One region of the Pantoea sp. E956-1 genome, then DNA from elsewhere that is predicted to be linked to it. Evidence: riboswitches for the same ligand, from Rfam matches in the RefSeq annotation. Region 1 holds a riboswitch; each other region holds the start of a gene.
What was found. Region 1 has a riboswitch for thiamine pyrophosphate ahead of thiC (phosphomethylpyrimidine synthase ThiC). Riboswitches for the same ligand answer to the same signal wherever they lie in the genome.
Positions count from the first base shown of each region.

Region 2: linked by a shared signal. The riboswitch ahead of thiM (hydroxyethylthiazole kinase) and the one ahead of thiC (phosphomethylpyrimidine synthase ThiC) in region 1 are both predicted to bind thiamine pyrophosphate.
Region 3: linked by a shared signal. The riboswitch ahead of thiB (thiamine ABC transporter substrate binding subunit) and the one ahead of thiC (phosphomethylpyrimidine synthase ThiC) in region 1 are both predicted to bind thiamine pyrophosphate.

Region 1 covers NZ_CEUYZP010000017.1:5,961-16,068, reverse strand. The annotation lists gene rpoC (DNA-directed RNA polymerase subunit beta') at 1-2,730, shown strand, start outside; gene AC0T7J_RS24645 (DUF1127 domain-containing protein) at 2,786-2,968, opposite strand; gene AC0T7J_RS24640 (aminotransferase-like domain-containing protein) at 3,143-4,597, shown strand; gene thiE (thiamine phosphate synthase) at 4,792-5,418, opposite strand; gene thiC (phosphomethylpyrimidine synthase ThiC) at 5,421-7,343, opposite strand; TPP riboswitch at 7,431-7,531, opposite strand; gene rsd (sigma D regulator) at 7,684-8,190, opposite strand; gene nudC (NAD(+) diphosphatase) at 8,280-9,050, shown strand; gene hemE (uroporphyrinogen decarboxylase) at 9,091-10,108, shown strand, end outside.
Region 2 covers NZ_CEUYZP010000001.1:1,012,795-1,022,902, forward strand. The annotation lists gene AC0T7J_RS04990 (MFS transporter) at 1-1,028, shown strand, start outside; gene AC0T7J_RS04995 (mannitol dehydrogenase family protein) at 1,096-2,556, shown strand; gene AC0T7J_RS05000 (GntR family transcriptional regulator) at 2,657-3,343, shown strand; gene thiD (bifunctional hydroxymethylpyrimidine kinase/phosphomethylpyrimidine kinase) at 3,396-4,196, opposite strand; gene thiM (hydroxyethylthiazole kinase) at 4,193-4,981, opposite strand; TPP riboswitch at 5,016-5,116, opposite strand; gene AC0T7J_RS05015 (hypothetical protein) at 5,423-5,620, shown strand; gene AC0T7J_RS05020 (AEC family transporter) at 5,718-6,677, shown strand; gene ahpF (alkyl hydroperoxide reductase subunit F) at 6,731-8,299, opposite strand; gene ahpC (alkyl hydroperoxide reductase subunit C) at 8,371-8,934, opposite strand; gene AC0T7J_RS05035 (GNAT family N-acetyltransferase) at 9,171-9,626, shown strand; gene apbC (iron-sulfur cluster carrier protein ApbC) at 9,623-10,108, opposite strand, start outside.
Region 3 covers NZ_CEUYZP010000008.1:145,355-155,462, forward strand. The annotation lists gene sgrR (HTH-type transcriptional regulator SgrR) at 1-1,334, shown strand, start outside; TPP riboswitch at 1,370-1,472, shown strand; gene thiB (thiamine ABC transporter substrate binding subunit) at 1,519-2,505, shown strand; gene thiP (thiamine/thiamine pyrophosphate ABC transporter permease ThiP) at 2,481-4,091, shown strand; gene thiQ (thiamine ABC transporter ATP-binding protein ThiQ) at 4,075-4,776, shown strand; gene AC0T7J_RS18470 (DedA family protein) at 4,782-5,546, opposite strand; gene polB (DNA polymerase II) at 5,715-8,075, shown strand; gene rapA (RNA polymerase-associated protein RapA) at 8,227-10,108, shown strand, end outside.

The sequences.
Region 1 (10,108 bases):
ATCATCGTTCCTTCTCAGGACGTTGTACTGGGTCTGTACTACATGACCCGCGACTGTGTTAACGCCAAAGGCGAAGGCATGGTGCTGACTGGCCCGAAAGAAGCTGAGCGTATTTATCGCGCTGGCCTCGCATCGCTGCATGCTCGCGTTAAGGTGCGTATCACCGAACACGAGAAAAATGAGCAGGATGAGTGGGTTGCTAAAACCAGCATCATCGACACCACTATTGGCCGTGCCATCCTGTGGATGATCGTGCCAAAAGGTCTGCCTTTCTCCATCGTTAACCAGGCGCTGGGCAAAAAAGCCATCTCCAAAATGCTGAACACCTGTTACCGCATTCTGGGCCTGAAGCCGACCGTTATCTTTGCTGACCAGACCATGTACACCGGTTTCGCTTACGCAGCCCGTTCAGGCGCGTCTGTCGGCATCGACGACATGGTTATTCCAGAGAAGAAAGTGGAAATCATCACTGAAGCGGAAGCAGAAGTGGCTGAGATCCAGGAGCAGTTCCAGTCTGGTCTGGTAACCGCAGGCGAACGTTACAACAAAGTCATCGATATCTGGGCAGCGGCCAACGAACGTGTTGCCAAGGCGATGATGGAAAACCTCTCAACCGAAACCGTTATTAACCGTGACGGCGTAGAAGAGCGACAGGTTTCCTTTAACAGCATCTTTATGATGGCTGACTCCGGTGCGCGTGGTTCTGCTGCACAGATTCGTCAGCTGGCCGGTATGCGTGGTCTGATGGCGAAGCCAGATGGCTCCATCATCGAAACACCAATCACGGCGAACTTCCGTGAAGGGTTGAACGTACTTCAGTACTTCATCTCAACCCACGGTGCACGTAAAGGTCTGGCGGATACCGCACTGAAAACGGCGAACTCCGGTTATCTGACGCGTCGTCTGGTTGACGTTGCACAGGATCTGGTTGTTACCGAAGATGACTGTGGTACACACGAAGGCATCATGATGACGCCTGTCATCGAAGGTGGCGATGTTAAAGAGCCACTGCGTGAACGTGTACTGGGTCGTGTGACTGCTGAAGACGTTCTGAAGCCGGGTACGGCTGACATTCTGGTTCCACGCAACACGCTGCTCGATGAGCACTGGTGTGACGTGCTGGAACTGAACTCAGTCGATAGCCTGAAAGTCCGCTCAGTAGTAGGTTGTGAAACCGACTTTGGTGTGTGTGCGCATTGCTATGGTCGCGACCTGGCACGTGGTCACATCATCAACAAAGGTGAAGCGATCGGTGTTATCGCGGCACAGTCCATCGGTGAGCCAGGTACACAGCTGACGATGCGTACGTTCCACATCGGTGGTGCGGCATCACGTGCGGCTGCTGAATCCAGCATTCAGGTGAAGAACAAAGGTACCATCAAGCTGACCAACGCCAAGTCGGTAACGAACTCGGCAGGCAAGCTGGTGATCACCTCGCGTAACGTTGAACTGAAAATGATCGACGAATTTGGTCGTACCAAAGAGAGCTATAAAGTTCCTTATGGTTCTACCATGGCGAAAGGTGATGGTGAGCAGGTTGCAGCGGGCGAAACCGTCGCAAACTGGGATCCGCATACCATGCCAGTCATCACCGAAGTGGGCGGTTTCATTCGCTTCACGGACATGGTTGATGGCCAGACCATTACCCGTCAGACAGATGACTTAACCGGTCTTTCTTCGCTGGTGGTTCTGGACAGCGCTGAACGTACTGCGGGCGGTAAAGATCTGCGTCCTGCGCTGAAAATTGTTGATGCCAACGGCAACGACGTTCTGATCCCGGGCACCGACATGCCGGCTCAGTACTTCCTGCCCGGTAAAGCGATTGTTCAGCTGGAAGATGGCGTGAAGATCAGTGCTGGTGACACGCTGGCGCGTGTTCCGCAGGAATCTGGCGGTACCAAGGATATTACCGGTGGTCTGCCACGCGTTGCTGACCTGTTCGAAGCGCGTCGTCCGAAAGAGCCAGCTATTCTGGCAGAGATCAGCGGCATCATCTCCTTCGGTAAAGAGACTAAAGGTAAGCGTCGTCTGGTCATCACTCCGCTGGATGGCAGTGAGCCGTACGAAGAGATGATTCCGAAATGGCGTCAGCTGAACGTGTTCGAAGGTGAACGTGTTGAGCGCGGTGACGTGGTTTCCGATGGCCCAGAGTCTCCACATGACATCCTGCGCTTGCGTGGCGTGCATGCGGTGACCCGTTACATCACTAACGAAGTGCAGGAAGTTTACCGTCTGCAAGGCGTTAAGATTAACGATAAGCACATCGAAGTCATCGTTCGTCAGATGCTGCGTAAAGCAACCATCGTGAGCGCAGGAAGTGCAGACTTCCTGGAAGGTGAGCAGGCTGAATTCTCTCGCATCAAGATCTCTAACCGTGATCTGGAAGCGAACGGAAAAGTTGGCGCAACCTTCATGCGTGACCTGCTGGGTATTACCAAAGCGTCACTGGCTACCGAATCGTTCATCTCTGCAGCATCGTTCCAGGAAACCACGCGTGTCCTGACCGAAGCAGCAGTAGCAGGTAAGCGCGATGAACTGCGCGGCCTGAAAGAGAACGTAATCGTGGGTCGTCTGATCCCGGCCGGTACCGGTTATGCGTACCATCAGGATCGTATGCGCCGCAAAGCGGCAGGTGAAGTTCCGGTTGCACCGCAGGTTACTGCGGATGAAGCCTCAGCCAGCCTGGCTGAACTGTTGAACGCCGGTCTTGGCGGCAACAAAGACGATTAATCGTCCTTTGCCTGATAAAAACCCTGCCTCGGCAGGGTTTTTTTTTGTCTCTGATTCAGGCATTCCAGTCGTTGCGGCCAAGGCCAATGTCTTTCAGCTGACTGTCACTCAGCTTCGACAGAATGATGCGCGTCTCACGCCTCAGCTGCCAGCGTTTATAACTGCGCCAAAGATAGCGAACCAGCTGGTAAGGCGTGCCTGTAAACGGTTTAGCTGCGCGATTCTCGTCGTATCCCATGATAGTGCCCTCAGTGAATTGTCTGAGGACTATTTTCAGTGGATCGCTCTGTATGATACAGACGCAAAAATAACCTTTATTTAACATACAGATTGCGGAAATGGCGATCTGAATGGTAAAAAAGAGGCATAACTGTACCGGTTAATGCTCAGATTTTGAGTCAGAGGAAATACAATGACGCGATATGAACATCTGGCCACGCTACTGGCTCAGCGTATCGAACAAGGTTTATATCGCAGCGGTGAGCGCCTGCCCTCGGTACGCAGTCTGAGTACCGAACATGGCGTCAGTATCAGTACCGTACAGCAGGCTTATCATCTGCTGGAAGAGAAGCAGATGATTACGCCGCAGTCGCGCTCCGGCTATTTTGTCGCTTCGCGCAAAGCGACGCCGCCGATGCCTGCCCTGACCCGTCCCGCACAGCGTCCGGTTGAAGTAACGCAGTGGGATGCAGTGCTGGAGCTAATTAACAGCCGTCTGGAAGATGATGTGTTGCAACTTGGCAGCGGCATGCCGGATCTGACCCAGCCGACGCTTAAGCCGCTGTGGAAAGCCTTCAGCCGACAGGCACAGAAGCAGGACATCGCGCTGCTCAATTATGACAACCTCTATGGTGTTCTCGCGCTGCGGCAACAGGTTGCACGGCTGGCGATAGATAGCGGTTGTCAGCTCACCGCCGATGATATCGTTATTACCACCGGCTGCCATGAAGCGTTATCGGTAGCCGTGCGCGCGGTCTGCGAACCGGGCGATATCATTGCCGTTGAGTCGCCTTCGTTTCACGGCATCATGCAAACCCTGCGCGGATTTGGCATTCGTGCCATTGAGATCCCGACCGATGCGGTAACCGGCATCAGCCTGGAAGCGCTGGAACTGGCGTTTGATCAATGGCCGATTAAAGCAGTCGTTGTTGTGCCGAACTGTAATAATCCGCTGGGATTTATCATGCCTGAGCCGCGTAAGCGGGCATTGCTGGCACTGGCGCAGCGATTTGACGCGGCGGTCATTGAAGATGATGTTTATGGTGAGTTAGCCTGGGAATATCCCCGCCCAACCACCATTAAAGCGCTGGATCTCGATGGTCGGGTTCTGCTGTGCAGCTCCTTTTCCAAAACGCTGGCACCAGGTTTGCGCGTCGGCTGGGTTGCACCCGGCCGCTATCGCGACCGTGTACTGCACATGAAATATATCGTCACAGGTTCCACTGCCACACAGCCTCAGTATGCGGTTTCCGAGTTTATACGCCAGGGCCATTATCAGCCCCATCTGCGCCGGATGCGGCAAATCTATCATCGTAATTATGAAACCTTTAGCTGCTGGGTGCGCCACTATTTTCCCTGCGGCATCTGCGTTTCCCGTCCTCAGGGCGGTTTTCTGATGTGGATAGAATTACCCGAAGCATTTGATGCGGTCCGTCTTAACCGCGAATTGCGCGAATCAAAAATTCAGATAGCCGTAGGCTCACTCTTTTCGGCCTCGGGTAAATACCGTAACTGTCTGCGCTTAAACTACGGGCTGCCGATCAACGAGCAGACTGAACAGGCGCTGGCGCTGGTGGGTGCAGCCGTCGAACGCGCTATGCTCTCGTGCCAGCATGAAACGCAGATTTCAGCTTCAACTCTCGCATAGCGGAAAGAAAAAGCAGGGCCGGCAAGAGGAGGGAACCGGCCCTGGTCAGATAACCTTAACCTGACGGAGGCCACGTTAAGGTGTTGGATCAAAGCACGCCAGCGGCAACATACGCTTTTGCGCGCCGCTTTCCCGGAAGAACGCTGGCGTTGACCGGTTTTGCTGCCGCTATGCGCGACAGGTTCCACAAATCCTTATGTGTGAGGCTCTGCCAGCGACAGAAGGGTACGCGTTGCTTCACGCCAGTCATCTGCCTGGGTAATCGCACTCACCACCGCAATACTCCCTACGCCGGTTGCCAGCACGTCAGGTGCGCGTGCAATCGATATACCGCCAATCGCCACGGTGGGAATATGCGTCAGGCGTGTCAGATGCCGCTTCAGCTGCTCAATACCCTGAGGCGCAGAAGGCATCTCTTTAGTCTGCGTCGGGAAAATATGTCCAAGTGCGATGTAAGAGGGCTGGATTGCCAGTGCGCGATCCAGTTCAGCATCATCATGGGTGGAGAGTCCCAGACGCAATCCTGCCTGATGAATACGGGCAAGATCGGCGACATCGAGATCCTCCTGACCCAGATGCACGCCATAAGCCTGATGTTTTATCGCCAGCTGCCAGTAGTCATTGATAAACAGGCGCGCGTCATAGTGTTTACCCAGCGCAATCGCCTGAGCGATGGCGGGCTCGGCGACCTCATCAGGCTGGTCTTTTATGCGCAACTGCAGTGTGCGAACGCCTATCTCCAGCAGGCGTTCAATCCACTCCGGGCTATCAACCACCGGATAAAGCCCCAGGCGTGGGGCGGTAGCGGGAAATGCGGGCATCGTTACTCCTCCTTAGTGGCATCGGCGGAGTGATAAAGCTCACCGCCGCGACGACGAAAACGGTCTGACATTTGCGCCATGCCCACTTCAACGGGCTCGGCGCGTGTATCCTGACGTGCAGCAAACTCACGCACCTCCTGGGAAATTTTCATTGAGCAGAACTTAGGCCCGCACATCGAGCAAAAATGGGCCACTTTGCCCGACTCCTGCGGAAGGGTCTCGTCATGCATTGCCCGCGCCGTATGAGGATCCAGCGCCAGATTAAACTGATCTTCCCAGCGGAATTCAAAGCGCGCTTTGGACATAGCGTTATCACGGATCTGCGCTCCCGGATGGCCTTTCGCCAGATCGGCGGCATGCGCCGCGATTTTGTAGGTGATCAATCCCTGCTTCACATCCTCTTTGTTCGGCAGACCCAGATGCTCTTTGGGCGTGACGTAACACAACATGGCGCAACCAAACCAGCCAATCATGGCAGCACCGATACCTGAGGTGAAATGATCATAGCCGGGCGCGATGTCGGTGGTCAGCGGGCCAAGAGTGTAAAAGGGGGCTTCATCGCACAGGTCGAGCTGTTCGGTCATGTTGCGGCGGATCATATGCATCGGGACGTGCCCCGGGCCTTCAATCATGACCTGAACGTCATATTCCCAGGCAATACGGGTCAGTTCGCCCAGGGTACGCAGTTCGGCAAACTGCGCCTCATCGTTGGCATCCTGAATGGAACCCGGACGCAGGCCATCGCCCAGCGACAGGGAGACATCATAAGCGGCGCAGATTTCACAAATCTCCCGGAAGTGCTGGTACAGGAAGCTCTCCTGATGATGCGACAGGCACCATTTCGCCATGATAGATCCACCCCGCGATACAATCCCGGTCAGACGTTTCGCCGTCATCGGGACATAACGCAGCAGCACGCCAGCGTGGATAGTGAAGTAATCGACACCCTGTTCCGCCTGCTCAAGCAGCGTATCGCGGAATATTTCCCAGTTCAGCGCCTCGGCCACGCCATTCACTTTTTCCAGCGCCTGGTAAATCGGCACTGTACCGATTGGCACCGGGCTGTTTCGCAAAATCCATTCGCGCGTTTCATGAATATAACGACCGGTAGAGAGATCCATCACCGTATCGGCACCCCAGCGAGTCGACCACACCAGTTTTTCCACCTCTTCCTCAATAGAAGAGGTCACCGCCGAGTTACCGATGTTGGCGTTGACCTTAACCAGAAAGTTGCGGCCAATGATCATCGGCTCCGATTCAGGATGATTGATATTGGCAGGGATGATGGCGCGCCCGGCAGCGACCTCCTGACGCACAAACTCGGGCGTGATACTGGCTGGCAGATGTGCGCCAAAACTGTGGCCGGGATGCTGTTGCAGCAATACCTCACTGTGGATTCGCTCACGGCCCATGTTTTCCCGCAGGGCGATAAATTCCATCTCCGGAGTGATGATCCCCTGGCGGGCATAGTGCAATTGCGTGACGCGGCAGCCTGTGCGGGCACGGCGCGGTGTCGGGAGTTGATCGAAGCGCAGCTGATCCAGCCCTTCGTCAGCCAGCCGCTGCTGGGTATAGCCCGAGCTGTTCTGTTCGAGAAATTCGCTATCGTCGCGCTCAGCAATCCAGCGGGCGCGCAGCTTTTCCAGACCACGATGAACATCGATCTGTGCCGCGGGATCGCCATAGGCACCTGCCGTGTCATAGACCGGTACCGCTTCGTTTTGCTCATAGAGAGGCTGTTCTTTGCTGCCGCCGATATGGGTCGGGCTTAGCACGATTTCACGCATGGGAACGCGAATATCCTCGCGGCTGCCGGTAATCCAGATGCGGCGGGACTGGGGAAATGCACTGCCGCTTTGCAGGGAATCGATAAATTCCTGCGCCTGGGCACGCTGTTCACGACGGGTTGTCTTTTGGTCAGACATAGCAATCTTCCTGTTAAGGGGGAACGATGCTTGTCCGGAGTTCGGAAGGAGTAACCGTATAGACAGCGTAAGCATGCTGGCATACAGAGAAGTTTTACTCTTGTTCCCTTCGCAGGTTCTAACCTGATCAGGTTCCGCGGATCCCGAATTAACGGTCTCAGCCCAACTGGGCACTCCGACAAGAAGCTGTTTTTACGCTGGCCTCTGATAACAGAGTCAGGTGTAAAAACCTTATATTTCAAAGCAAAAATAAAAAAGGTTCTTTGGAGCGCGCTCCTCAGAACCTGTTCAGCATAAAAGGGCTAAGGGATAATCTCAACCCCTTTGCCAGCGATGACCCTTAAGCCGGACGCGCGATATGGCTGTCATTGGCAACCGGCGGGGGGGCAAGCTGGTTATCCCATGCCAGCTGGATCAGCTTATCTTCCAGCGTAAAGCGTGCTTCCAGCACTTCGCCCACTTCGGAGAGCGCCTGCTGAAAGGTCATGCAGTTTTCGTCATCGATCGCCTGCTGCAGATGACCGTCATACAGCTGCATCAGACGCTCAGTATTGGCTTCCAGCGGTGGATAGATCTGCGCGGCGGCAATCAGCGGGCTGTCGCCGCTCATTTCACTGATGACGCGCTCATAGATACTAAAATGACCCGCAGAAAGATAATCGACCAGGCCGTGACAGAAGTTGTCCAGAGCCTGCTCATCCAGACGCGTTAGCGCCTCTTTGTTAGGTTTAAGTCCGACCAGGTGATAATAGGTCACCAGTAGCTGACGACGGGCTTCAAGCCACGAATCGACCAGTTCATTACTGCCACCTACGCGTTCAGCCAGGACGTCTAACTGGTTAAGCATATCTAACTCCATGTGAGTTATAGTTGTTTATCTACACACTTAACATCAGGACTTCAGCGTGCGATTTGACGCTAAGGATGACGAAATAAATGCAATGCGAAATCTCAAGCGTAGACGCTGGATGGTGGATTGTCAGCCATGAACAGAAACTTTGGTTGCCACAAGGTGATTTACCCCACGGAAGCGCCGAAAAATTTGGTTTGACCGGCAGTAAAGCCCGGACCATCGGTGAGTGGCAGGGCGAAAAAGTCTGGCTGATTTGTGAGCCGCGCTCTGCCGATATGTTCTCTGTACGACAGCTGATCGATCAGGATGTGGCGCTGTTTCAGCTGGTGGGTCGCGGTGTGCAACTGGCGGAATTCTACCGTTCTCATCGCTGGTGCGGCTATTGCGGCCATGAAATGCATCACAGCAAGCATGAATTTGCCTGTCTTTGCAGCCATTGCCGTGAACGTTACTATCCACAGATCGCGCCCTGCATCATTGTGGCTATCCGTCGCGGCGATCAAATTCTGCTGGCGAATCATGCCCGCCATCGCAACAAGATCTACACCGTACTGGCAGGTTTTGTGGAAGTTGGCGAGACGCTGGAGCAGGCCGTTGCCCGCGAAGTAATGGAAGAGAGCAATATTCGCGTCAAAAACGTCCGTTATGTTACCTCCCAGCCGTGGCCCTTCCCGCAATCGCTGATGACAGCCTTTATGGCGGAGTATGACAGCGGCGATCTGCAGCACGACGGTAAAGAGCTGCTGGATGCGGCCTGGTTCCGGTTTGATGACCTGCCTCTGCTGCCGCCGCCAGGCACCGTGGCGCGCCGCCTGATTGAAGATACCGTCGCCCTGTGCCGCGCCGAAGTGTGAAAGTGCTACACTACACGCCTGTTATAGAGAGAGTGTTGAGATGAGTGAACTGAAGAACGATCGTTATTTGCGTGCCCTGTTACGCCAGCCGGTTGATGTCACACCGGTCTGGATGATGCGACAAGCCGGGCGCTATTTGCCGGAATACAAAGCGACACGCGCCCAGGCGGGTGACTTTATGTCGCTGTGTAAAAACGCCGAGCTGGCCTGTGAAGTCACCCTGCAGCCGCTGCGCCGTTATCCGCTGGATGCCGCCATCCTCTTCAGTGATATCCTGACCATTCCGGATGCGATGGGACTGGGTCTCTATTTTGAAACCGGCGAAGGCCCGCGTTTCTCTAACCCTGTGACCTGTCGCGCTGACGTCGAGCGTTTACCGGTGCCCGATCCTGAAATGGAGCTGGGCTATGTGATGAATGCTGTCCGCACCATCCGTAAGAACCTGAACGGCGATCTGCCGCTGATTGGCTTCTCCGGCAGTCCGTGGACGCTGGCCACCTACATGGTGGAAGGTGGGAGCAGCAAGGCGTTTACCAAAATTAAGAAGATGATGTATGCCGACCCCGCTACGCTCCACGCGATGCTGGATAAGCTGGCCGACAGCGTCATCCTCTATCTCAATGCTCAGATTCGCGCCGGTGCGCAGTCCGTTATGGTCTTTGATACCTGGGGCGGCGTGCTGACCGGTCGCGATTACCGCGAATTTTCCCTTCATTACATGCACAAAATTGTCGATGGCCTGCTGCGTGAAAATGACGGTCGTCGCGTGCCGGTGACGCTTTTCACCAAAGGCGGCGGGCAGTGGCTGGAAGCGATGGCCGCCACCGGTTGTGATGCGCTGGGTCTCGACTGGACCACCGATATTGATGACGCACGCCGTCGTGTGGGCGACAAAGTTGCCCTGCAGGGCAACATGGATCCTTCTATGCTCTATGCGGCTCCTGAGCGTATCGAACAGGAAGTGGCTGGGATCCTGAAGCGCTTTGGTTCGGGCACCGGACATGTCTTCAATCTGGGTCATGGTATTCATCTGGATGTCCCACCGGAAAATGCGGGCG
Region 2 (10,108 bases), on a different contig from region 1:
TCTGCGGCATGACCGCACTGGCCACCGGCTTCTGGTCGCTGCTGATCCTGCGTGTGCTGTTCGGCATGGCTGAAGGCCCGATCTGCTCCTCGGCCAACAAAGCGATTAACGGCTGGTTCCCGAAAAAACAGGCCGCAACGGCGATGGGTTTACTGAGTGCCGGATCACCTTTGGGTGGCGCGGTCGCCGGCCCGATCATTGGTTATCTGGCCCTGGCCTATGGCTGGCGTCCGGCGTTCGTGATTGTCTGCTGTATCGGTCTGGTGTGGATGGCGTTCTGGCTGTTCTTCGCCGCTGATAATCCGGCAAAGAGCAAGCGCGTCAGAGAAGAGGAACGTCTGCTGATTGATCGCCTGAAAGCAACGAACCCGAATGATGAAGTCGATCTGTCGGAAACGTCACATCCGTTTGGCTACTACCTGCGCCAGCCGATTATCCTGGTCACCGCTTTTGCCTTCTTCTGCTACAACTACATTCTGTTCTTCTTCCTGAGCTGGTTCCCGGCCTACCTGGTGCAGGCGCACGGCCTGGATATCAAATCGATGAGCATCACCACCATGATCCCGTGGATCGTCGGTTTTGTTGGCCTGGCGCTGGGTGGCTGGATCTCCGATAAGATCTTTAACATCACCGGCAAGCTGTTGTTGTCCCGCAAAATTGTGCTGGTGGTCTCACTGCTGGCCGCCGCAATTTGTGTGGCGCTGGCGGGTACGATAAAAGATGTGGTGCCTGCGGTAATTATGATGTCGGTGTCGATTTTCTTTCTCTACATCACCGGTGCAATCTACTGGGCGATTATTCAGGATGTGGTGCACAAGAGCCGTATCGGCAGCATCAGTGGCTTTATCCATCTGGTGGGTAGCCTCTCCGGCATCATCGGGCCGATCGTCACCGGCTTCATTGTTCAGCACACCGGTAAATTCGATAGCGCCTTTATCCTTGCGGGCTGTGTCGCCGCGCTGGGTGCCTTCCTGGTGTTATTTGTGATTCGCAGTCCGAAAACCCAGGATAAACCGGTTTCGGTCTGAGTGTTGTTTCGCTAACAGATGTATGATTTCGGGGCGCTTTGCGCCCCGTTTGCCATAAGGATGGACTATGTTACAGATTGATCGCCTGCCCGCGGAGGTCAAACGCCCCGCTTACGACCGCAGCCAGTTAAAAACCCGCATGGTACATATCGGTTTTGGTGCATTTCACCGCGCCCATCAGGCGCTCTGCAGCGATAAGCTGGCTGAACAGGGCAGCGACTGGGGATATTGTGAAGTGAACCTCAACAGCGGCGCGTTGATTGTGGCCCTGCGAGAGCAGCATCTGCTTTATACCCTCACCGAGATGGCCGATGATTCATTGCAAACCCGGGTGATTGGCGTCATTACTCAGGCGCTGCACGGCAAAAGTGACGGTATTGAGGCGGTGATCAATGCCATGAGCCAGCCTGATGTGGCGATTGTCTCCATGACCGTCACCGAGAAAGGCTACTGTCACCAGCCAGCCAGTGGCAATTTAAATCCCGATCACCCTGATATCGTGCATGACCTGCAGAATCCTGATTCGCCGCGTTCACTACCCGGTCTGATTCTGGCCGCTATTCGCCGCCGACGGGATCAGGGCTTACCCGCCTTTAGCGTGATGTCCTGTGACAACATGCCGGAAAACGGTCACGTGACCCGCAACGTTGTTGTGCAACTGGCACAGCATCAGGATCCGGCACTGGCAGACTATATTCAGCAACACATTACCTTTCCGTCGACCATGGTTGACCGCATCGTGCCAGCGATGACCGATGCAGCGTTTGATTCTTTAGCCGAACGGCTCGGCTCCCGTGATCCGGTGGCGGTTGAAGCGGAGCCCTTCTTTCAGTGGGTGATAGAAGATAACTTTGTCAGTGGCCGTCCGGCGTGGGAAAAAGCGGGTGCAGAACTGGTCAGTGACGTTCTGCCCTATGAAGAGATGAAACTGCGCATGCTGAACGGCAGCCACTCTTTCCTGGCCTATCTCGGCTTTCTGGCCGGTTATGAGTACATCAGCGACTGCGTGGCCGATCCCCATTTCCGCGCCGCCGCCCGTTCATTGATGCTCGATGAACAGGCACCGACGCTGCGTACCCAGGGCGTGGATCTCAACGCCTATGCCGATTCGCTGATCGCCCGTTACGAAAACCGTGCCATTAAACATCGCACATATCAAATCGCCACTGATGGGTCGCAAAAATTGCCACAACGCATGCTCGACAGTCTGCGCTGGCACCTGCAGCGCGGCAGCCGCTGCGACCTGCTGCTGCTGGGCGTGGCGGGCTGGATGCGCTATGTCGGCGGCGTCGATGAACAGGGTCAACCGATTGAGATCCGCGATCCGCTGAAAGCCACGCTGGCAGAGACGGTTGCCGGAAGCGAAGAAGGCGAAGCGCGTGTCCGTGCGCTATTAGGTCTGCGCGACATCTTTGGCGACGATCTGGCGCAGAACGCCGATCTGGTTGCCCGACTGACGACACATTACCAGCAGCTGACGACGCAGGGCGCGCGGGCGACGGTGCAACAGTGTATGCGCCAGGCATAACAGCCTGGTGACAAAGCGCTGGCGCAGACGCAGCGCGCTGATTAGACTGACACTTTCCCATCGCGCTGGCCCCTGTCAGCCGTAATATGGATATTGCTGCATGTCGATCGCCTATACCATTACTACCAGCGAACCGGTAAATCAGCAGATTTACCGGTATCTGCGCAAAGATATCGTCACCTGCGCAATTCAGCCGGGCTCGCTGCTCTCGGAAAAAGAGGTCTCCGCGCGCTTCAACGTCTCACGCCAGCCGGTGCGCGAAGCGTTCATCAAGCTGGCCGAAGCCGGACTGGTACAGGTATTGCCGCAGCGTGGCACTTTCGTGCGCAAAATCTCCGCTAAGCGGGTGGCGGATGGCCGTTTTATCCGGGAGGCCGTTGAGGTGTCGGTGGTTCGCCGTGCGGCACTGGAGATTGATGATCCGGCCCTGATGGCGCTGGAGCATAACCTGCAACTGCAGCGCATGGCCGCTGAACGGCATGACAGCCAGGCTTTTCTCACTCTGGACGATGAGTTTCATCGCCTGATTGCTGAAAGCATTGACTGTAAGCTGGCCTGGGAAACGGTGGAGAACATCAAAGCGGCCATGGACCGGGTGCGGTTTCTGACGCTGAGTGAAGTCTCTCCACCGGACAAGCTGATTGAGCAGCATGAAGAGATTTTTGCCGCGCTGAAGCGTCATGACGCCGATGCAGCCGAAGCGGCGATGCGCCGTCATCTGCAGGAGATGATCTTCTCTATCACCCCGATTGCCGAGCGTAACAGCGCCTGGTTTGAAGCACCCTGAACCTGAAGCCGCCCGCTCCGCCCGATGACCAGGTCGAGGCGGGCCTTCGTCATTACCACCATTGATGAAAATGGTGAACCGGTCCGATACCTTTCCCGACCTCCAGCGAATCCGCCTGCAGCAGCGCCTGCTGTAACCAGTTTTTGGCTTCTCCAATCGTCTCTGCCCAGTCAGTATGACGCGGTCGCAGCGCGGCTAAGGCTGCCGACAGCGTACAGCCGGTGCCATGCGTATGACGGGTATTCACGCGCGGCGTACTGAATCGCTGCTCTGCTGAGTGCGTGATCAGCCAGTCCGGGCTCTCCGCGGCCGCAAGGTGACCGCCCTTCATCAGCACGGCCTGACAACCCAGTGCCAGCAATGCCCGTCCCTGCTCGCGCATCTCCGCCTCATCTGCCGCAATGGCGCAGTCCAGCAACGCCGCCGCTTCCGGCAGATTAGGTGTGATCAGCGAGACCTGCGGCAATAACAGCTCCCGTACACTGGCTATGGCGTCTGGCGAGAGCAGCGCATCACCACTTTTCGCGACCATGACCGTGTCCAGCACGATAAACGGGATATCCGCATTGCTCAGCCGTTCAGCAACCTGCTCCACGATAGCCGTTTCAGACAGCATGCCAATTTTTGCGCTGTCGATGCGCACATCACTGAGCACTGAATCAAGCTGGGCGGCAACAAAGTCAGGCGTAATGCGATAAACCGACTGCACGCCGCAGGTGTTCTGTGCCACCAGCGCGGTGATGACACTGGTGCCATAGGCCCCAAGGGCGGAAAAGGTCTTGAGATCGGCCTGAATCCCTGCGCCGCCGCTGGGATCGGTTCCGGCAATCGTCAGAGCATTAATGCGCTTCATGATTTCTCCTCCAGCGTCCAGAGTGCATCAATAAACGCTGTGGCAAAGCTGCCGGGGCCGGCAGCCTGCGCCGCCGCCTTTTCACCCGCTCGCGCCATCACCTGACAGGCGGCCGCGACATTCATCAGCCGATCGCCCGGCAGAGAGCTGAACCCCGCCACCACTGCCGAGAGGGCGCAGCCGGTCCCGACTACCCGTGTCATTAACGGGTTTCCACCTTGTACAGCAAGGCGTCGCTGACCATCGGTGGCGTAGTCCACTTCACCGGTGACGACCACCAGCGTGCTCCAGGTTTCCGCGAGTTGTTGGGCCGCATCGAGTGCTGCATCCGCCTGATGCAGCGTGTCGACACCGCGCCCGCCGCTGGCCTGTTGTGCCAGCGCCAGAATCTCTGACGCATTTCCCCGAATCACCGCCGGTTGCTGGCTTAACAATTGCTGGCAGAAGTCACTGCGCAGCGTCAGTGCGCCGACGGCAACCGGATCGAGTGTCCAGGGCGTGCCCGCCTGATTAGCCGCGGTCACGGCAGCCTGCATCGCCTGCTGGCGCTCGCGGGTTAAGGTGCCCACGTTTATCAACAGTGCATCGGCCATGCGACTGAACTGGGCGGCCTCAACGGCATCGATCACCATCGCCGGTGAGGAATGGAGTGCCAGCAACACGTTGGCGGTGAAGTTCTGGACCACGTCATTGGTCATACAGTGCACCAGCGGTGACTGGCGGCGAAAAGCGTGCAGAATGGGCGCGAAATGCGCGGCAGAAAGGTGTTGAGATTGATGTGTCATCGTAGCTCCCAACCGGCGAACAAGAAGGCGAATGCGGTCAGGCATCAGACTTCCCTACGCTGGCATTATCCAGTTCAGGTCAGCGGGTTTTTCTCAGCCCTCTCCTGACGGAAAGCGGCACCCCGAGTCGTGTTACGGCTTGCAGCATAGGCAAGCCGCGCAGCGAAAGCAAGCGACTCCCGCCTGGGAAATAATCAGAGCTGAAACAATTCACATGATCCCGATCAACGCCTGAGGGTGCAAAAAAAGGCTTAATGCTGCGGGTTAACGAGGTACCTCTTTATAGGTAGCTCCGCTTATTGCCCGGACGGGTAATATTTCCCGCAGAGACTCTGGTTTCCCCATAATAATTAACCTGCTTGTAGCATCATCGTAAAAAACAATTTATTTCATGGAGTTAGAAATTCCTGAAGCGGAACTTCATACTATTCGGGATGTATGATGCGATTTTTAGCGCTTATTCCACACCGCCATCGATGGCAGGATATTCATATTGAACGCAAGGGTGCCATAGCACCCAATGGCAGACAGTATCTCTCCACCTATATTTCCGCCCGCTGCACAGGCTGTGGCGAAATTATTCACCGGGTCTATTATCGCGACATCAGCGATCGGCAGGCGCGCCGCTGGTTAGATTAACGTCCCGGCAACGGTCATTCCCGACGCAGTTAAAGTTAACAGTTAGTTAGCAATTTGTTAGTCTGGTAACTAATCATCGTCTGACCAGACTCTCTCTATGTCACAGCTGTTTGAAAGCTTGAGCCATCAAATTTACCTGTCAGCCCCGCTGTTTATCCTGATCCTGCTGGGATACTGCCTGACGCGCCTGGGGAAATGGCCCTCCAGCATCAGCGAAGGGATGAACCGCTTTGTGTTTAATGTTGCCCTGCCCTGCATGCTGTTTCGGGTGATGAGCACCTTCTCGCAAAGTCCGCCGGTGGATGCACGCCTGTTGCTGGCCTTTTTCGGCAGTTGCCTGCTGGTGTTTATCGTGGGGCGATTGCTGGCAACAAGGCTGTTTAATCTGGATGGCGTAGCGGCGTCGGTTTTTGCGCTGGGCGGCATCTTTTCCAATAACGTGATGCTGGGGATCCCGGTGGCCACGGTACTGCTGGGGCCAGAAGCCCTGCCCCCGGTCGCACTGGTGCTGGTGTTTAACAGCCTGATCCTCTGGACCTTACTGACCGTTTCGGTCGAGTGGGCAAAGCAGGGTAGCTTCTCGCTGGAAGGACTCTGGCGCACCCTGCTCGGCGTGCTGAAGAATCCGCTGATCATCGGTATTCTCAGCGGTACAGCCTGGAGCTTTCTGCAACGTCCCTTGCCGCTGCTGGCCGCGGAACCGTTAAAGATGCTGGCCTCACTGGCCGCCCCCCTGTCGCTGGTGACGCTGGGCATGAGCCTGGCGCACTATCGGGTGCGGGATGGCTTAAAAGAGAGCTATACCATCTGCCTGCTGAAACTGGTGCTGCAACCGATGACGGTATGGGCTATCGCGTGGCTGACCGACTTGCCGCCGCTGGAGAGTAAAGTGGTGGTGCTGCTGGGATCGATGGCGGTCGGGGTTAACGTCTATCTGATGTCGCAGAAGTTTAATGTCATTACCGGCCCGGCGGCGGCGAGCATGCTTTTTTCTACCGTGTTTGCGGCGGTGACAACGCCAGTCTGGATGATGCTGATGACGCTGGCGGGCTATTAAAAAAAAGCCCCTCAGCACACGTGCTGAAGGGCTATTGTCTGGCTGACTAAATGTTACTCAGCCGATTTGGTACGAATCAGATAGTCAAAAGCGCTCAGTGAGGCTTTAGCACCCTCGCCGCTGGCGATGATGATCTGCTTGTACGGTACGGTGGTGCAGTCGCCCGCGGCGAACACGCCTTTCAGGCTGGTTTCGCATTTACCATCGATGATGATCTCACCCATTTTGTTGCGCTCAACCGCGCCTTCCAGCCATGGGGTGTTCGGCAGCAGACCGATCTGAACGAAGATACCGGAGAGCGGCAGCTCATGAGTGGTCTGCGTCGTACGGTCGATATAGTGCAGGCCGGTGACTTTGGTGCCGTCGCCTTTCACTTCGGTAGTCTGGGCGTTCAGGATCACATCCACGTTCTTCAGGCTGCGCAGCTTATCCTGCAGCACCTGATCAGCGCGCATCTCACCGGCAAACTCCAGTAGCGTAACGTGTTCAACGATACCGGCCAGGTCAATGGCCGCTTCCACGCCGGAGTTACCGCCGCCGATCACTGCCGTGCGTTTGCCTTTAAACAGCGGGCCATCGCAGTGTGGGCAGTAGGTGACGCCTTTGGTGCGATACTCTTCTTCACCCGGCACGCCCATGTTACGCCAGCGAGCGCCGGTCGCCAGGATGATGCTGCGTGATTTCAATACTGCGCCAGAGGCGGTTTCGATGGCGTGCATTCCGCCCTCTTTCGCTGCCGGGATCAGTTTGATGGCGCTCTGGCTTTCAATGACGTCCACGTTGTAATCATCCACGTGTGCGCGCAGTGAACCGGCCAGTTTTGCCCCTTCAGTTTTCGGTACGGAGATATAGTTTTCGATATCAACCGTGTCCAGCACCTGGCCGCCAAAACGCTCACCCAGCAGGCCGGTACGGATACCTTTACGTGCTGAGTAGATGGCTGCCGCTGCGCCCGCCGGGCCGCTGCCGATAATCAGGACTTCATAGGCGTCACGCTTGTTCAGCTCTTCCGCCGCGCGTTTATCCGCATTGGTATCCACTTTGCTGACGATTTCTGCCAGGCTCATCCGCCCCTGACCAAACTCTTTACCATTGAGGTAAACCGCTGGCACGCCCATCACGTTACGTTCCTGAATCTCGTTCTGGAACAGGCCACCGTCGATAGCGGTATGACTGATGCGCGGGTTAATCACCGCCATCAGGTTCAGCGCCTGTACGACGTCAGGGCAGTTATGGCATGAGAGTGAATAGTAGGTTTCGAAATGGAAGTCGCCGTCCAGCGCGGCAATCTGATCCAGCAGGCTCTGTGCTTCTTTCGACGGATGCCCACCGGTCTGTAACAGTGCCAGTACCAGTGAGGTAAATTCGTGACCCAGAGGTGAACCGGCAAAACGCGGGCCGCTGTTCGAACCTGGGTTGGTGATCAGAAATGAGGGCTTACGCACCTGACGATCGTTCTCTTCGCGGAAGCTGACTTTGTCAGACAAACCGGCGATATCAACTAACAGTTCACGGATCTCGGTTGATTTTGCACCTTCGTCCAGCGTGGCAATCAACTCAACAGGTTTGGTTAATTTCTCAAGGTAAGCCTTGAGCTGGGTTTTCAAATTTGTGTCGAGCATAGTGATATCCTGGTCAAAAAATCGGGTGCCGCAGCACCCGATTGGAGAATGGTCGAAAGGGCGAAGCGGGATTAGATTTTGCCAACCAGGTCCAGAGACGGAGCCAGTGTTGCATCACCTTCTTTCCATTTAGCCGGGCACACTTCACCTGGGTGAGAAGCCACGTACTGAGCCGCTTTCACTTTACGCAGCAGGTCAGAGGCGTCACGGCCAATGCCTTCTGCGGTGATTTCGATTGCCTGGATAACGCCTTCCGGGTCAACGATAAAGGTACCACGGTCAGCCAGACCTTCGTCTTCACGCATGATTTCGAAGTTGCGGGTCAGCGCGCCAGTCGGGTCACCGATCATCGCGTACTGGATTTTCGCGATGGTGTCAGAAGAACCGTGCCAGGCTTTGTGGGTAAAGTGGGTGTCGGTAGAAACGGAGTAGATGTCTACGCCCAGTTTCTGGAACTCTTCATAATGGTCAGCTACGTCGCCCAATTCGGTCGGGCAGACGAAGGTGAAGTCAGCTGGATAGAAGAAGAACACACTCCATTTACCTTCAACGTCTTTCTCGGTTACGTCGATGAATTCGCCGTTTTTGAATGCTGCGTTTTTGAACGGCTTGATTTTGGTATTGATAATAGACATCTGGTGGCCTCCGTTAAAATATGTGATGCAGGTTACATAATTTTCGGGCCAACATCTAATATGCAGACGTTATCAATCTGATTAACGAAAGCTATCAAACGCTGAGAGCCTGATGCTCTCTGGCCCGACAGGCAGTGTACAGCGATTTACGTGACATTTAACCCGCTTTATCTTTTTCGCCCCTCTCCGCAAATCGCTGCTAGTTTTGTAAGACCGGATTAAAAGGGAGCTGACTTGTGGAGATTCGTCCGTTTACTGAAGCCGATCGTCCTTTCCTGCGTACGCTGTTTCTGGCGGCGCGTCGGCATAACTGGCGCTGGCTGGACGGCAGCGAGTGGCAGCTGGAAGATTTTGATGGTGCAATCCTGGGTGAAACCGTGCTGGTCGCGGAAGCTGACGGGCAGCGGGTCGGATTTGCCGGCCTGCTGGAGAACGATAACTTCCTGCACAGTCTCTATGTCGATCCTGACTGGCAGGGTCGCGGCGTGGGCAGCGCTTTGCTTAAGGCGGCAGAGGCGCGCTTTACCTCAACCGGTGCGCTGAAGTGCCTGCAGAAGAATAAAGCGGCGCAGGCCTTTTACCTGAAACATGGCTGGAAAATGATTTCACAGGGCGAAGGCGAACATGGCGGCTACGTGTTAATGCACTACCCGCTGGCCTCGCAATATGCCAGCGGGTCGGGTCGGGCTTAAAGCGCGCGGAAGGCGATGTCGCCGGGGATGACTTCGCCCTGCCAGTAAAGCTGGGCAGCAACGCGTCCGGCCAGCTGGCGATACAGCGCGGTAAACTCGCTATCGGGCCGGCGAATCACCGTCGGCTGACCTTCATCGAGATCTTCACGCAGGTCAATGTGCAGCGGCAGCTGGGCCAGCAGCTGCGTCTGGTAATCCTCTACCAGTTTCTGTGCGCCGCCAGTGCCGAAAATCGGCTCATGGAAGCCACACTGACTGCAGACATGCAGACTCATGTTTTCCACCACGCCAAGCACCGGCACATTGACCTTTTCAAACATCACCAACCCTTTGCGGGCATCAATCAGAGCGATATCCTGCGGCGTAGTCACCACCAGCGCCCCGGTGACCGGTACGTTCTGCGCCAGTGTCAGCTGAATGTCGCCGGTACCAGGTGGCATATCCAGCACCAGATAATCCAGCTCAGGCCACAGCGTCTCGTT
Region 3 (10,108 bases), on a different contig from region 1:
ACCTGGGGCGCAGTTTCCGCCAGGGCAAGCATATCCTGCGTGTCCTTTACTATCGTCCGCTGCTCAACCTGCTGCCCGGCTCGCCACTGCGGCGCTCTGAAACCCACATTGCGCGACAGATTTTCAACGGCCTGACGCGGATAAATGAGGAAAACGGGGAAATCGAGCCCGATATTGCGCACCACTGGCAGCAGACTTCCCCGCTTCACTGGCGCTTCTTTCTGCGTCCGGCGATTCGCTTTCATCACGGCAGAGAACTGGAGATGGAGGATGTGCTGGCCACGCTGGAGCGTCAGCGCCCCCACCCGCTTTTTTCCCATATCGAGCAGATCGACTCGCCCGCGCCCTGGACGCTGGATATCCGCTTAAGCCAGCCCGACGAAGGGTTGCCCTGGCTGTTAGGCAGCGTCAGTGCGATGATCCTGCCGCGCGAATGGCCGACGCTGCACGATTTTGCCCGCCAGCCGGTAGGCACCGGTCCTTACCGGGTGATCCGCAATCAGGAGAGCCAGCTAAAGATCGAAGCGTTTGATGACTACTTTGGTTTTCGCGCCCTGATTGATGATGTCTCTATCTGGGTACTGCCCGACATCAGCGATGAGCTGGTCTATGCCGGTGTCCGTCTGCAGGGCGACGGAGCCGATGAAATTCAGGAGGAGAGCCGTCTTGAAGAGGGCTGCTACTATCTGCTGTTCGACCAGCGTTCAGAACAGGGACGCAACGAGGCGGTCCGGCGCTGGGTCAGTTACCTGTTTAATCCTATCGCCCTGCTCAATCACGCCGGTGTTGGCTACCAGCGCTACTGGTTTCCGGCGTATGGCCTGCTGCCGCGCTGGCATCACCGGCGCGACCTGACGCCAGTGGAAAAACCGCCCGGCTTAACCCACCTGACGCTGACCTGGTACAGCCAGCACGTGGAGCATGAAGGCATCGCTAACGCGCTGCGTCCGCTGCTGGCAGAATATGGCGTCACGCTGGAGACCCGCGAAATCAGCTACGAAAGCTGGTATCAGGGCGAAGCGGAAAGTGACATCTGGCTGGGCAGCGTGAACTTTACTCTGCCGCTGAATTACTCTCTGTTCGCGCAGCTTTATGAGATCCCGTTGCTGCATCACTGTCTGCCGATCGACTGGCACAGCGATGCGGCCCGCTGGCGCGAGAAAACGCTGCCGCTGGCCGAATGGAGCAAACAGCTGGTCGAAGAAGCCGGTCTGCATCCGCTGTTTCACCACTGGCTGCTGCTTGAAGGTCAGCGCAGCATGCGCGGCGTTCGGATGAATACGCTGGGCTGGTTTGATTTTAAATCCGCCTGGTTCGCGCCACCCGCGCTGTGAGGCTTTCGCCCCGGCGCTGAAATGACTAGAATGTGACGTTCTCAACGGGGTGCCGCCTGCCACCAGCAAGCAGCTGAGAGATACCCGTCGAACCTGATTCGGTTAATACCGACGTAGGGATTTGGGAGGCCTGTGTGCTCAGATCCTTTGCGACTCATCCCCTATTCTCCTGAAGGAGCGCAAAGTGTTAAACAAAGTTCTGCCAGTGCTGCTGTTACTCTCCGCCCCCGTTCTGGCGGCTAAGCCGGTTCTCACGGTCTACACCTACGACTCCTTCTCCGCTGACTGGGGCCCTGGCCCGGCGGTTAAAAAAGCCTTCGAGGCGCAGTGCAACTGCGAGCTGAAATTCGTCACGCTGGAAGATGGCGTGTCGCTGCTGAACCGCGTGCGCATGGAAGGGAAAAACAGCAAAGCCGATCTGGTTCTGGGGCTGGATAACAATCTGGTACAGGCGGCGCAGAAAACCGGTCTGTTTGCCGAAAGTCAGGTCGATACCTCGACATTAAAACTGCCCGGCGGCTGGCACAACACCACATTCGTGCCGTTTGATTATGGCTACTTCGCGTTTGTCTATGACAAAACCCGGCTGAAGAATCCGCCAAAAAGCCTGAAAGAGCTGGTCGACAGCCCGGAGAAGTGGCGGGTGATCTACGAAGATCCCCGTACCAGCACTCCCGGCTTAGGCCTGCTGTTGTGGATGCAGAAAGTCTATGGCGATCAGGCACCGCAGGCGTGGCAAAAGCTGGCGCAGAAAACCGTGACGGTGACCAAAGGCTGGAGTGAAGCCTATGGCCTGTTCCTCAAGGGCGAAGGCGATCTGGTGCTGAGCTACACCACTTCACCGGCTTACCACATCATCGAAGAGAAAAAAGAGAACTATGCCGCCGCGCCGTTTGCAGAGGGCCACTATCTGCAGGTTGAAGTTGCCGCGCAGTTAGCCAGCAGCAAACAGCCGGCGCTGGCACAGCAGTTCATGAAGTTTATGGTGTCCTCCGACTTCCAGCGCACTATCCCGACCGGTAACTGGATGTACCCGGTGATCGACACGCCGCTGCCTGCCGGTTTCGCAGCGCTCAGCGTGCCTTCAACTGCTCTGCAGTTCTCGCCGGAAGAGGTTGCCAGCCAGCGTTCGGGCTGGATTAGCCAGTGGCAACGCGCTGTCAGCCGCTGATGCCGCGCTGGCTGATTCCCGGTTCCCTCGCCACGCTGCTGTTAACCAGCGTGGCGCTGCTGGCCTTCGGTGCACTCTGGAGCGCCGCGCCAGAGAATGACTGGCGCGGTGTGCTGCAGGATGATTACCTGCATCACGTTATCGCCTTCTCTTTTGGTCAGGCGCTGCTCTCCGCGCTGTTGTCGCTGGTGCCAGCGGTGCCGCTGGCGCGCGCCCTCTATCGACGCCGTTTCCCTGGCCGACAGCTGCTGCTGCGTCTGTGCGCCATGACCCTGGTGCTGCCGGTGCTGGTGGCGGTATTTGGTCTGCTCACCGTCTATGGTCGTGTCGGCTGGCTGGCGCAGCTGTGCCAGCTGGCAGGGATTGATTACCACTTCTCTCCCTACGGCCTGTCGGGCATTTTGCTGGCGCACGTCTTCTTTAACCTGCCGCTGGCGACCCGCCTGATGCTGCAGGCGCTGGAGAGCATTCCGGCGGAACAGCGTCAGCTGGCGGCACAGCTCGGCCTGCGCGGCTGGCACCATTTTCGTCTGCTGGAGTGGCCATGGCTGCGACGTCAGCTGCTGCCGACCGGCGCGCTGATCTTCATGCTCTGTTTCGCCAGCTTTGCTACCGTGCTCTCGCTGGGCGGCGGCCCGCAGGCGACAACTATCGAGCTGGCGATTTTCCAGGCGCTGAGTTATGACTACGATCCGGGACGCGCGGCACTGCTGGCGCTGATCCAGCTTGGCTGCTGCGTGACGCTGGTGCTGCTCAGCCAGCGCTTCAGCAAGGCGATTCCCGCCGGAGCCAGCCAGCTGAACGGCTGGCGCGATCCGCAGGATTCGCGCGCGGCGCAACTGGTTGATGCGCTGCTGATCCTGCTGGCGCTGATCCTGCTGCTGCCCCCGCTGGCGGCGGTCATCATCGATGGTCTGCACGGCGGACTGCGCGGCGCGCTGGTGCAGCCTGCACTCTGGCAGGCGACGTTTACCTCACTGCGCATCGCCACCGGCGCCGGTCTGCTCTGTGTGGTGCTGACCATGATGCTGCTGTGGAGCAGTCGCGAGCTGCGCCTGCGTCAGCGCCCGGCGGCGGCAACCCTTATCGACACCAGCGGCATGCTGATTCTGGCGATGCCAGGCATCGTGCTCGCCACCGGCTTTTTCCTGTTGTTTAACGCCACCATTGGCCTGCCGGCGTCGGCGGACGGTCTGGTGATCTTCACCAATGCGCTGATCGCCATTCCCTATGCGCTGAAAGTGCTGGAGAACCCGATGCGTGACGTCGCGGAGCGTTACGGCAGACTCTGTGAGTCGCTGAATATCCACGGCTGGAACCGGCTGCGGCTGATTGAACTGCGGGCGCTGAAACGTCCGCTGGCCCAGGCGCTGGCCTTTGCCTGCGTGCTGTCGATCGGTGATTTTGGCGTGGTGGCGCTGTTTGGCACTGCCGATTTCCGCACCCTGCCGTTCTACCTCTATCAACAGATCGGTGCCTATCGCGGTGCTGACGGTGCAGTGACCGCGCTGCTGCTGCTACTGCTCTGTTTGTTGCTGTTCACCCTGATGGAAAAATTACCAGGCCGCCATGCTGACACTGAATAACCTCACGTACCTTTATCAGCATCTGCCGATGCGCTTTAGTCTCAACGCCATCCGCGGCGAGCGCATCGCGATCCTCGGCCCCAGCGGGGCCGGTAAAAGCACTCTGCTGAGCCTGATTGCCGGTTTCCTGCCGGTGAAACAGGGCACTCTGATGATTGACGGACAGGAACACACCCACAGCGTGCCGGCCAGACGGCCCGTGTCGATGCTGTTTCAGGAGAACAACCTGTTTCCGCACCTCAGCGTGCAGCAGAACATGGCGCTGGGATTGCACCCCGGACTGAAGCTGAGCGCCGGGCAGCGCCAGCAGCTTGCTGCGCTGGCCGATCAGGTGGGATTAGGCGATCTGCTGACGCGCCTGCCGGGCGAGCTGTCGGGTGGACAGCGACAGCGCGTGGCGCTGGCACGCTGTCTGCTACGTGACCGTCCGGTGCTGCTGCTGGATGAGCCTTTTTCTGCGCTGGATCCCGCGCTGCGCGGCGAGATGCTGCAACTGGTGCGTTCGGTGTGTGAAGCGCGCAGCATCACGCTGCTGATGGTGTCGCACAGTCTGGAAGATGCCCAGCAGATTGCGCCGCGCAGCGTGGTGATTGTGGATGGCCGGGTTTACTGGGATGGCGAGACCCGACAGTTACTGTCGGGCGACACGCGGGAGGCCGACGTGCTCGGCATCCCGCGTCGTTAAGCGGTTCAGGCGAAGAAAACCTGCCACAGCAGATGACGGAAAATGGGCATCATCGGATGGAACTGAATACCGACGAAAGCCGCGACGGCAATCACCAGCCCCAGCGGCCCTGCCCAGCGCAGGCGCTCAGGCGGCAGCCAGGCCGATGCCCAGTCGCGACTCTTGCCGCTGCGCCACCAGCGCCAGCATAACCAGACACCCAGCCAGATCAGCAGTGCTGCGCCGAGTAACAGCCATTTAAAGCTGCCGCCCTGCGCGGCTTTTGGCACATCGATCGCCACACCCGCCAGAATACCGGGCAGCAGATAGAGCGGCGGCCAGAGAATGCAGCCGATAATGTTCGGCGGCAGGAATTTACGTACCGGCAGCTCCAGCATACCGGCCGCCAGCGGGATCAGCGGACGCGTGGGGCCAACAAAGCGTCCGACCAGAATCGTAAACATGCTGTGCTGATGCAGGGCGTGCTCGGTTTTATCCAGCAGGCCTTTATACTTTTGCAGATACTTCCAGCGATGCAGCGGCCCCTGAAATTTCCAGCCGATGCCGTAGGAAACCCAGTCACCAATCAGGCAGCCCGCAAAGCCCGCCGCCCAGGCCGGGTAAAGGCCAAGCTCGCCACTGCCGACCAGCGCGCCCAGACTGGCCATCATCACCGTACCTGGCAGCAACAGCCCGACCAGCGCCAGCGACTCCAGAAACGTCACCAGCGCAACGGCAAACAGCGCCCACTCCAGGGACTGCGTAATCAGTTGTTGAATCCAGGCTTCCATAATCATCCTAAGTAAAAGCAGAAGGCTGGATTGTCCAGAGCCAGCCACACAGCGTCAAGGCAAGAATTGTAGGACAATGTTGACAAAACCGGGTGGCGGGAACTGTATAAATATCCATGTTATACTGAAGCGGTTTTCTCATCCTGAAATGCTGAGTCCGGAGAACATCTGAATATGCCCCGCGCAGGTTTTCTGCTCACCCGCCACTGGCGCGACAGCCCGCATGGCACCGAAATTATCCTCTGGCTCGCGACCGATGCGGGCGCGCAGCGCGTGGTGCTGCCGGTGCAGGAGTCCGTCGCGTTTATACCTGAGGAATTTCAGGCGCAGGTCAGCGAATTACTGAAAGATGAACGTCAGTTTCGGATTCAGTCGCTGGCGCTGAAAGATTTTCGGCGTCGCCCCGTTTTTGGCCTCTACTGCCAGCAGAACCGCCAGCTACAGCGCATTGAAAAACGCCTGCGCGAAGAGGGTATTCCGGTCTATGAAGCCGATATCCGTCCGCCGGAGCGCTACCTGATGGAGCGTTTTATTACCGCGCCGGTCTGGTTTGACGGCGAGCAGCGCGGTGACAGCGTGGTCAATGCGCGGCTCAAACCCCATCCCGACTATCGCCCGCCGCTGAAATGGGTCTCGCTGGACATTGAAACCACGCAGCATGGCGAGCTTTACTGCATCGGGCTGGAGGGCTGCGGTCAGCGCCAGGTCTTTATGCTCGGCCCGGCCAACGGTGATGCCAGCACGCTGGATTTCGAGCTGATCTATCTCGACAGCCGGCCGCAGTTACTGGAAGCACTGAACCAGTGGTTTGCAGATCATGATCCGGATGTCTTAATTGGCTGGAACGTCGTGCAGTTTGACCTGCGGGTGCTGCAAAAGCATGCCGATCGTTACGGCATTCCGCTGCGCCTGGGACGCCAGCAGGCCGCGCTGGAGTGGCGTGAACATGGCTTCAAACCCGGCGTATTTTTCGCTCAGGCCAGTGGCCGGTTGATTATCGATGGCATCGACGCGCTGAAATCGGCGTTCTGGGATTTTCCCTCATTCAGCCTGGAGTCGGTGTCGCAGCAACTGCTGGGAGAAGGAAAAGCGATTGATAATCCCTGGCAGCGTATGGAGGAGATCAACTGGCGCTTTGCCAACGATAAACCGGCGCTGGCGCGCTACAACCTGAAAGACTGCGAACTGGTGACGCGCATTTTTCACAAAACGGCGATCATGCCGTTTCTGCTGGAGCGCGCGGCGGTCAATGGACTGGCGGTGGATCGCCACGGCGGTTCGGTAGCGGCCTTTGGTCATCTCTATATTCCGCGGATGCATCGCGCCGGGTTTGTCGCCCCGAACATGGGTGATGTAGCCCCGGAAGCCAGTCCTGGCGGTTATGTGATGGATTCGCGCCCCGGCCTGTATGACTCAGTGCTGGTGCTGGATTACAAAAGCCTCTACCCGTCGATTATCCGCACCTTCCTGATCGACCCGGTGGGTCTGGTGGAAGGGCTGGCCCACCCTGATGATGCCGATTCGATTGAGGGTTTCCGTGAAGCGCGTTTTTCGCGGCATACCCACTGCCTGCCTGCGATTGTTGAACAGATCTGGCTGGGTCGCGAAGCGGCGAAAAAGCAGAATAATCAGCCACTGTCACAGGCGCTGAAAATCATCATGAACGCCTTTTATGGCGTGCTGGGCACCAGCGCCTGCCGTTTTTTTGATCCGCGGCTCGCCTCCTCTATTACGCTGCGCGGTCACGCCATCATGCAGCAGACCCGCACGCTGATTGAGGCGGAAGGCTACGACGTCATCTATGGCGACACCGACTCCACCTTTGTCTGGCTGAAGTCGGCGCACAGTGAAGAAGATGCCGCCGCGATTGGTCAGCAGCTGGTGCAGAAAGTGAACGCCTGGTGGCGCGACCATCTGCAGCAGACGCAGGGGCTGACCAGCACGCTGGAACTGGAGTATGAAAACCACTTCTGCCGTTTTCTGATGCCCACTATTCGCGGTGCGGAACAGGGCAGCAAGAAACGCTACGCCGGACTGATTCGTGACGCCGCCGGTGAGCGCATGGTCTTTAAGGGACTGGAGTCGGTACGAACAGACTGGACGCCGCTGGCAAAAGCGTTCCAGCAGCAGCTCTACCACCGTATCTTCCACCGTCAGCCGTGGCAGGATTATATCCGTACCACTGTGGCGCAGCTGCTGGCGGGTGAACTCGACGATCAGCTGATCTACAAAAAGCGGCTGCGGCGTCCGCTGAAAGAATATGAACGAAACGTGCCCCCGCACGTGCGCGCCGCCAGGCTGGCCGATGAGCACAATCGTAAATTAAACCGACCCTTGCAGTACCAGAATGGTGGCCGGATCCGTTATGTCATCGCCACCGCAGGCCCCGAGCCACTGGAGGCGCGCAGCACGCCGCTGGACTATGACCACTACGTGACGAAGCAACTTCAGCCGGTCGCAGAGGGGATTCTGCCCTTTGTCGAAGGGGACTTTGCTACACTTATTACCGGGCAGCTGGGGCTTTTTTGACAGGTGACGAACGTCCTGCCATCCAGTACCATAGCGCCCTTCCTGAAACTCACCGCTCTTAAGTACGCTCCAGCCTTGTTGTCTGGCGGTAATGCTATTGCCTGAGCTTTGGGAACACCTCTAAAAACGTTAAAATTCGAGCAAAAAATATATGGTTTTTACATTAGGTCAGCGCTGGATTAGTGATACGGAAAGTGAACTGGGACTGGGCACCGTGGTGGCGATCGATACCCGCATGATCACCCTGCTGTTCCCGGCCACGGGGGAAAACCGCCTCTACGCCCGCAACGATTCGCCGGTTACCCGCGTCATCTTTAATCCGGGTGATACCATCACCAGCCACGAAGGCTGGCAGATGCGCGTCGATGAAGTACGCAACGAAAATGACCTGATGACCTATATCGGTACCCGTCTGGATACCGAAGAGAGCGAAGTGATGCTGCGCGAAGTCATGCTCGACAGCAAGCTGGTGTTCAGTAAGCCGCAGGATCGCCTGTTTGCCGGCCAGCTCGACCGGATGGATCGTTTTGCCCTGCGCTTCCGCGCCCGTAAATACCAGAGTGAGCAATATCGTCTGCCAATCAGTGGCTTACGCGGCATGCGCACCAACCTGATCCCTCACCAGCTGCATATCGCCCACGATGTCGGCCGCCGCCATGCGCCGCGCGTCCTGCTGGCCGATGAAGTTGGCCTGGGTAAAACTATTGAAGCCGGGATGATCATCCAGCAGCAGTTGCTGGCTGGCCGTGCCGATCGCGTCCTGATTGTGGTGCCTGAAACTTTACAGCACCAGTGGCTGGTCGAGATGCTGCGCCGCTTCAACCTGCGCTTTGCGCTGTTTGATGACGACCGCTATACCGAAGCGCAGCACGACAGCGATAACCCATTTGAAACAGAGCAGCTGATTATCTGCTCACTGGACTTCGTGCGCCGTAACAAGCAGCGTCTTGAGATGCTGGCCGATGCCGAATGGGATCTGCTGGTGGTCGACGAAGCGCACCATCTGGCCTGGTCAGAAGGCGAGCCCAGCCGTGAATATCAGGTTATCGAACAGCTGGCTGAGAAAACCGCCGGGGTTCTGCTGCTGACCGCAACGCCGGAGCAGCTGGGCATGGAGAGTCACTTCGCCCGTCTGCGCCTGCTCGACCCTAATCGTTTCCATGACTTTGCCGCCTTTGTTGAAGAGCAGCAGCATTTCCGTCCGATTGCCGATGCGGTCACGGCGCTGCTGGCGGATAAAGCGATCTCCCAGGAGGAGATGAACCGAATCAACGATCTGGTCGGCGAGCAGGACATTGAACCGCTGCTGCAGGTCGCCAACAGCGACCGTGACGGCAAGCTGGAGGCGCGTCAGGAGCTGATCTCTATGCTGATGGATCGCCACGGCACCAGCCGCGTGCTGTTCCGTAACACCCGTAATGGGGTAAAAGGCTTCCCGAAACGCGAACTGCACCAGATCCGCCTGCCGCTGCCTGCGCAGTATCAGACGGCGATTAAAGTCTCCGGCATTATGGGCGCGCGCAAAAGTGCAGAAGAGCGGGCGCGTGACCTGCTCTATCCGGAGCAGATTTATCAGGAATTTGAAGGCGACAGCGGCACCTGGTGGAACTTCGATCCGCGCGTGGAATGGCTGATGGGCTATCTCACCACCAACCGTAAAGAGAAAGTGCTGGTGATCTGCGCCAAAGCAGCCACCGCGCTGCAGCTGGAGCAGGTACTGCGCGAGCGTGAAGGTATCCGTGCAGCGGTGTTCCACGAGGGTCTGTCGATCATTGAACGTGACCGTGCTGCCGCCTGGTTCGCTTCAGAAGAGAATGGCGCGCAGGTGCTGTTGTGCTCCGAGATCGGTTCTGAAGGCCGTAACTTCCAGTTTGCCAGCCGTCTGGTGATGTTCGACCTGCCGTTTAACCCGGACCTGCTGGAGCAGCGCATCGGTCGTCTGGATCGTATCGGCCAGGCGCACGACATTCAGATTCTGGTGCCTTGGCTGGAGCAGACCGCACAGGCGGTATTGCTGCGCTGGTATCACGAAG